Regions from separate parts of the Hymenobacter qilianensis genome, predicted to be linked through region 1. Evidence: riboswitches for the same ligand, from Rfam matches in the RefSeq annotation. Region 1 holds a riboswitch; each other region holds the start of a gene.
The links. Region 1 has a riboswitch for S-adenosylmethionine ahead of IEW06_RS06525 (ATP-grasp domain-containing protein). Riboswitches for the same ligand answer to the same signal wherever they lie in the genome.

Region 1 (2,260 bases):
GCTGGCTTTGTTTGTCATCGTGTGCTGCGTGATTCTGAGCATGTACGGCGGTGGTTTCGCTACTATTCCAGCTTACCTGCGCGACTTGTTTGGCACTATGCAGGTGGGGGCCATTCACGGGCGCCTGCTCACTGCTTGGTCAACGGCTGGCATTCTGGGACCCCTGATTGTTAACTACTTGCACCAAAGTCAGAAGGACAAAGGGCTGACCGGGGCTGAGGCGTATCAAACGGTGTTTTATGTGATGGCCGGAGTGCTGGTAGTTGGCCTGATTGCCAATATGCTGGTGAAGGCCGTAAACGAGAAATATCACTACAAGGAAGCCGCTGCCAAAAAAGTGGCTGCTTAGGGCTCGAACCGGCTTCGGCCATCATCAAAAAAACTTCGCATGGACAATCGCATAAATCCTACCGTTCCCGAACCCGCCGCTACGCCTTCATCGGGCCTGCAAACGGCATTGGCCTGGCTGTATGTCGGCGTGCCGCTTCTGTGGGGCGTTTCCCAAACGTTTATCAAAGCGCTGGACTTGTTCAAATAAGCCCCCCACGCATATTTTTTGCCACGAGAAGCACCTAATCGGGTGCTTCTCGTGTTTTAGCTCAAATCCTACTTTCTATGTTCATTGAGTCAACTGATGGCACGGTGGTGCTGCTGGAGTCATTTGCTAATTCTATTTCGGCGCACCTGGCCAAAAATCAGCTGGAAACGGCTGGCATTGCCTGCTTTATCAGCAACGAAAATCGGCCCTACGGCCCTATTTCGGGTGGCGTACGGCTGCACGTGCGCCAGCAGGATCTGGAAGCCGCGCAACAGATTTTGTCCGAGCACAGCGCCTTGATGACAGCCGTGCAGGATGACGATTTGGACACAACTCAAGCGACTTCCGACTCATCCGGCAGCCTGCTTACGCGGCTGCGGGCGTGGCTGCTTTCGTAGTATTTGCTCTGCTGGAATTGCAGGCCAGAACGACGACCCTTCTTTAAAAATCACCTCATCAACGACTAGGGTACAACCTCGGATTTGGGATATTAAAAATCCTGATAGTACCTTTGCACTACCAATTCTTTCCCATCAAAGGATTGTTTTTATACAGAGGCGCAGAGAGACAGGCTCCGCGAAGCGCCGGCAACCCCCACTCCCCGTGGAACGGTGCCAAGTCCTGACCATATAAAAACAAGTTACCGTGGACTTTTTCAACACCTCCGCCTTCTCCCCGTCCCTCGTTGCTTCGCAACCGTGCTGTTGTATGCGCTCGGTAGGACAAGGTTGTTGTTGATTTCCCCTCTTCCCTTTCCTGCCGGCAACCTAGCCTGACGCTTTTCTAGCGACTGGCTGGTGCTCCTGTTTTCGCGGCTCCGCCTTGTAGGCGCCAGTGCCGAGCACCTCGCTACCGCTATTCAGGCCTTGCTGGCTACGGCCCTGCGGCGCTCCAACTTATTCGGTCTGTTTCATGCAGCAAAAAAGCCCCCCAGCTTTTACTGCCGTTGGCAACGCGCCGATTTCCAATGTTTTCACTTACTTACTATAGCACCTAACATGTCTGATTTACAGAAGCCTATCGGCATTTATTATGAGCACCCCGAATGGTTTAAGCCCTTATTTGCGGAGCTGGACCGCCGCGGTTTGCCCTACGAAAAGATTGACGCTGCCCATCACCTGTTTGACCCCGCCGAGAAGGAAAGCCGCTATAGCCTGGTGGTGAATCGGATGAGCTCTTCGGCTTATCTGCGCGGACACGGACAAGGCATTTTTCACACCGCCGGCTTCGCTACTCACCTGGAGCGACTGGGCGTGCGTATCATCAACGGCTCGGCGGCTACGGCTATTGAGACGAATAAGGCGCGCCAACTCTCCCTGTTCGAGTCATTGGGGCTGAGCTACCCGAAGTCGTTCGTGATAAACCACGCCTCGCGGGCCGTGGATGCGGCTAAGCAGCTGCGCTTTCCTATTGTGGTGAAGGTGAACATTGGCGGCAGCGGCGCGGGCATTATTCGCTTCGATACGCCCGAAGGCCTGCAAGCAGCCGTGGACGCGAATCAAATTGATCTGGGCATCGACCAAACGGCGTTGGTGCAGGAGTACGTGACGCCGCGTGGGGGGCATATTACCCGCGTGGAAACCCTGGATGGCAAGTTTTTATACGCCATGAAGGTGTACACGACGGGCGAGAGCTTTAACCTTTGCCCAGCCGAAATCTGCCAGATACCCGACGAGCCTACGGCCGGCGACTTCTGCCTGACCGAAGCACCCAAGAAAGGCA
Region 2 (2,260 bases), on a different contig from region 1:
GCGAGGGTGAATCTCGGAGAAGATTTTGGGCAATAACCCATCGCGCGACATAGAGAAAAACACCCGCGACTGGCCCAGCAAATCTACCAGAATTACGGAGGTGTAGCCAATCAGAATAGCGACGATAATGGCTTGACTCAGCCAAGCATACGGCGTTTTCTCGATGGCAATAGCTACCGGCGCGGCGCTGTTTTTAAACTCCGTATAGTTGGCCAAACCCGTCATAACGTGTCCGAAGAGCACAAATAATACAGTACACACCAGCAGGGAGCCAATGATACCAATGGGCATATCACGCTGGGGCTTTTTTGCTTCCTGCGCCATCGTCGCCACAATATCAAAGCCGATAAAGACGAAGAATATCACGCCGGCTCCGCGCAGAATTCCGCTCAACCCGAACTCGCCAAAGGTGCCCGTATTGGCCGGAATATAAGGCTGATAGTTAGCCGGATCGATATACTGCCAGCCCAGGGCAATGAACACTAGCACCACCGATACCTTCAGGGCCACAATGGTCGCGTTGACCCAAGCCGACCCCTGCGTACCCCGAATCACGATGGCTGTGATGGCCAGCACGATCAGAATGGCGGGCAGATTGACAAACCCGTGCACCACCGAGCCATCGGCCAAAGTAGAGGTCTCGAAGGGCGACATAACGAGCTGAGCGGGAATATGCAGGTCGTATTTGGCCAAAAACCGCGTCAGGTACTGCGACCAGCTAATGGCCACAGCAGCGGCACCTACTGAGTATTCAAGCACTAAATCCCAACCGATAATCCAGGCAAACAGCTCGCCCAGCGTCGCGTAGGAATAGGTATAAGCCGAGCCAGCCACGGGCACCATGGACGCGAACTCCGCATAACACAAGGCCGAGAAAGCGCAGCCAACAGCGGCCACCAAAAACGAGAGCGTAACAGCTGGCCCAGTATGATTGGCAGCCGCAATGCCAGTAAGGGAGAAGAGCCCCGCCCCTATTATAACCCCTACCCCGATGGCGACCAGGTTGAAGGCACTCAGACTGCGCTTAAGGGTGTGTGTGCCGGTTTCGGCCGCCTCTTGCCGCAGCAATTCCAGTGATTTTTTGAGCATAAAAGGTAGCCCGAAGCCGCGCCTCGTGGTAAATAAAAAGAAAGGAGGTAAGAGAAAATAAGCTCGGCCGTAGCAGTCAGACCGAAAGCAAAAGCGGTTTTCACCGATTCAGCAATCAAACTACCAGCTGATCTTCAGTCAAAGCGGTGGCTGAAATCAGAGCAGAAATGCCCCCAGCAGCTACTACTTGCCGCCGCGGGTAGGCAAAGCCAAGAAAAAGAGGAAATTGACGAACGCTCAACAACAGCAACAACCCATATTCGAACAGGCAGCCCAACTTAGCGGTTGGGGCGGCGTGGTGGCGAAGTAAACGGGAGCGGATTGGAAGTGAATGTTCACGGCAAGCTGTTTTTATATAGTCAGTCGATACTTGCGCTGACCTCGGTTGGCACCGTTCCAATTGTGTTGGGGGTTGCCGGCGTTTCGTCGAGCCTTTCTCTCCACGCCTCGGTATAAAAACAATCCTTTGATCAGAAAGAATTGGACTGCAAAGGTAGGCTCCGGCCGGGCGTACTTGCAAATGCACCTACTCTTTCTCTCCTGCAACGCAACTTAGCCAGCGCTGGGGGGCAAAATAGTGCCCGCCGCTGCCAGCTGGCGCATTCGGTAGCAGTTCATGGCCGTTTCGCCGAGCTGCTCGATAAGTCGGTAGTTGGCCACCGCCCCTACTGCCGCCCCAATCACCGGCACTAGCTGGGCCAGCTTCGCCAAATCGATGTAGTCACGGTACTCCTGCTGAAAGGTGCGCCAGTCAAACTCGTTCACGTCGGTGGGTAGGGTGTGGCGGTAGGTGTCCCAATCGGCCATGCGGCGGTACACCTCATTGCGGGTGTGCTGACTGGAAAAGGCCAGCTGGAAAATGTGCAGCAGATAAAGCCGCTCGGTGTAGTCGCGCACGTCGTGGCCGTAGAGGGCGGCTACGTCGAAGAGCAGCTTGAGCTTGAGGCTCAGCAGCAGCGGAAAGTCGGCCAACCCCAGCAAAAAGCCCCCCGCCCCCGTCACGGCACCTTCGGCCGAAGCCGTGTTGCGGTAGTAGCGGATGCGGGTGCGGACCGTCGTTTCGCGCGCCACCCACGGCGCTTCCAGCAGCGGCTGGCGCGTAGTGTGCATAGACCCAAACAACACCCCGCGCACCATCTGCCGAATGGCCGTGGTAATGGCCTCATGCACG
Region 3 (2,260 bases), 850 kb from region 1:
CGCGCTCCGTACTTTCTGCTTGCCGCAGTTATACTTCCAGCACTACGGGGTGTTCGAGAGCTGGCTCTGGGAGCGCGTCGCTTTCGCTTTGCTGACGCTGGGGGGCTTTTTCCGCTACCGCGTCGAAGGCGTTCTGCAGGTCAGCTTTGATGTCTTCGATGTGCTCCAAGCCCAGAGAAATGCGCAGCAGCGTGGGCGTCACGCCAGCCGCTATTTGCTCCTGATCGGAGAGCTGCTGGTGGGTAGTGGCAGCGGGCTGAATGATCAGCGTTTTCGCATCGCCCACGTTAGCCAGATGACTCACCAGCTTTAAGTTGTCGATGAAGTGCGTGGCTGTTTCTTTGCTGCCTTTTATGCTGAAAGTCAGTACGCCACCTGCGCCGCGCTTCAGGTATTTCTGGGCTAAGGTGTGGTAGCGGCTGCTTTTCAAGCCCGGGTAATTTACGGCTTCCACCTGCGGATGCTGTTCCAGCCATTCGGCCAGCTTTTGCGCATTTTCTACCGTCCGGTCTACGCGCAACGACAGGGTTTCGAGGCCTTGCAACAGCAGGAATGAGTTGAAGGGGCTAATAGCAGGACCAAAATCGCGCAGGCCTTCTACCCGTGCCCTAATGATAAAGGCAATGTTGCCAAACGGTCCGCCTTTGCCGAAGACATCGTTGAAGACGAGGCCGTGGTAGCCTTCTGATGGCTCCGTAAACTGCGGAAACTTGCCGTTGCCGAAGTCGTATTTGCCCCCGTCCACAATCACGCCGCCAATGCTGGTGCCGTGGCCGCCAATCCATTTTGTGGCCGACTCTACCACGATGTGCGCGCCGTGCTCCAGGGGGCGAAACAAGTAACCGCCCGCGCCGAACGTGTTATCAACGATGAGGGGTAGGTCGTGCTTGTCAGCAATGGCAGCAATGCGCTCAAAATCGGGGATGCTGAAGCTGGGATTGCCAATGGTTTCGAGGTAAAGCGCCTTGGTGTTGTCGTCGATCAGTGCCTCAAAGCTTTCGGGGGTGTCGCCATCGGCAAAGCGGGCTTCGATACCTAAGCGCTTGAAAGCCACCTTGAATTGGTTGTAGGTACCACCGTAGAGGTGCTGGGTGCTCACGAAGTTATCGCCGCCCTGTAGGATGTTGTTCAGCGCCAGAAACTGGGCTGCCTGCCCCGAACTGGTAGCCAACGCGGCCACGCCACCTTCCAAGGCTGCCACCCGTTGCTCAAACACATCGGTGGTGGGGTTCATGAGGCGCGTATAAATGTTGCCGAACTCCTTAAGGGCAAATAGATTAGCCCCGTGTTCAGCGTTTTTAAACACGTAAGAAGTGGTCTGGTAGAGAGGAACGGCGCGCGAGCCAGTAGTGGGATCGGGCTGCTGGCCAGCGTGTAGTTGGAGCGTTTCGAAGTGCAGGTTTTGCGTGGACATAGTAAGTCTGATTGAGTTTTATTTGAACTAGGAAGAGATGAGAAGATGCAGATAGTTAGGCGCATCAGGGCCGCAGGAGGCGGCAAGCTGAGCGGGCTCCGTAGCCAAAAGAGCTAGACAGAGACGGGCGAAAACCTACCGTCGGAGCGAGCATAAAGCCCAGCGTGCGACACGGTTTTGAAACGACTAAAGAGGAAAGGGTCTAAACCGGAAGCCAGCTTAGCAACAGCATGCGCAACAACAGCACATTCGCGTAGCCTCATAACTGCCAACGGCAGGGGGCAAAACGCAGAAACCCGCAAGCCAACCAAGGCGCAAGGAAGCAGCCGGGACAAACGGGTGAAGTAAGAAGGAAAAAGCAGTGTTTTTCATGGCACTCAGCTTATATCTCCCGCTGGCAAAATGGCCGAACGGGCAGGAATTGGCACCTTTCAAAACAATGAAGGTTGCCAGCGGGTCAGGGAGCCTGTTCTCTCGCCGCTTCTGTATAAAATCTGAAAAACTGTCTCGTCGATAACGAGGAGTACCGGGTTGGTAAGTGCAAATGTACAGTTCGAAATGAGAACGCCAAATGCAATAAAAAGTTTTTACGGAGGCTAACTCAATGAGTAACAAGCAAAAAAGCCCCCCAACATTTTGCTGGGGGGCTTTTTGACTACAATTTAGCCTCGGGTGTACTTAAGCTTGGGGCAAGGTCAAAACCTGGCCTACTTCGATATGATCGGGGTTCGAACCAATGGTTGACTTGTTGGCGTCATAAATCTGGTGCCACTTAGCGGCGTCACCGTAGTGCTTCTTCGCGATTTTAGAAAGTGAATCGCCGCTAACTACTGTGTATTGCGTGCC

Region 2: linked by a shared signal. The riboswitch ahead of IEW06_RS09785 (amino acid permease) and the one ahead of IEW06_RS06525 (ATP-grasp domain-containing protein) in region 1 are both predicted to bind S-adenosylmethionine.
Region 3: linked by a shared signal. The riboswitch ahead of IEW06_RS02875 (O-acetylhomoserine aminocarboxypropyltransferase/cysteine synthase family protein) and the one ahead of IEW06_RS06525 (ATP-grasp domain-containing protein) in region 1 are both predicted to bind S-adenosylmethionine.

The regions. Positions count from the first base shown of each region.
Region 1 is NZ_BMFN01000001.1:1,532,508-1,534,767, reverse strand. Features, by position in the region: gene IEW06_RS06540 (L-lactate MFS transporter) at 1-349, shown strand, start outside; gene IEW06_RS06535 (MFS transporter small subunit) at 389-538, shown strand; gene IEW06_RS06530 (putative signal transducing protein) at 616-936, shown strand; SAM riboswitch class I at 1,083-1,174, shown strand; gene IEW06_RS06525 (ATP-grasp domain-containing protein) at 1,336-2,260, shown strand, end outside.
Region 2 is NZ_BMFN01000002.1:451,157-453,416, forward strand. Features, by position in the region: gene IEW06_RS09785 (amino acid permease) at 1-1,089, opposite strand, end outside; SAM riboswitch class I at 1,438-1,548, opposite strand; gene IEW06_RS09790 (EcsC family protein) at 1,642-2,260, opposite strand, start outside.
Region 3 is NZ_BMFN01000001.1:680,462-682,721, reverse strand. Features, by position in the region: gene IEW06_RS02875 (O-acetylhomoserine aminocarboxypropyltransferase/cysteine synthase family protein) at 29-1,414, opposite strand; SAM riboswitch class I at 1,794-1,908, opposite strand; gene IEW06_RS02870 (LysM peptidoglycan-binding domain-containing protein) at 2,093-2,260, opposite strand, start outside.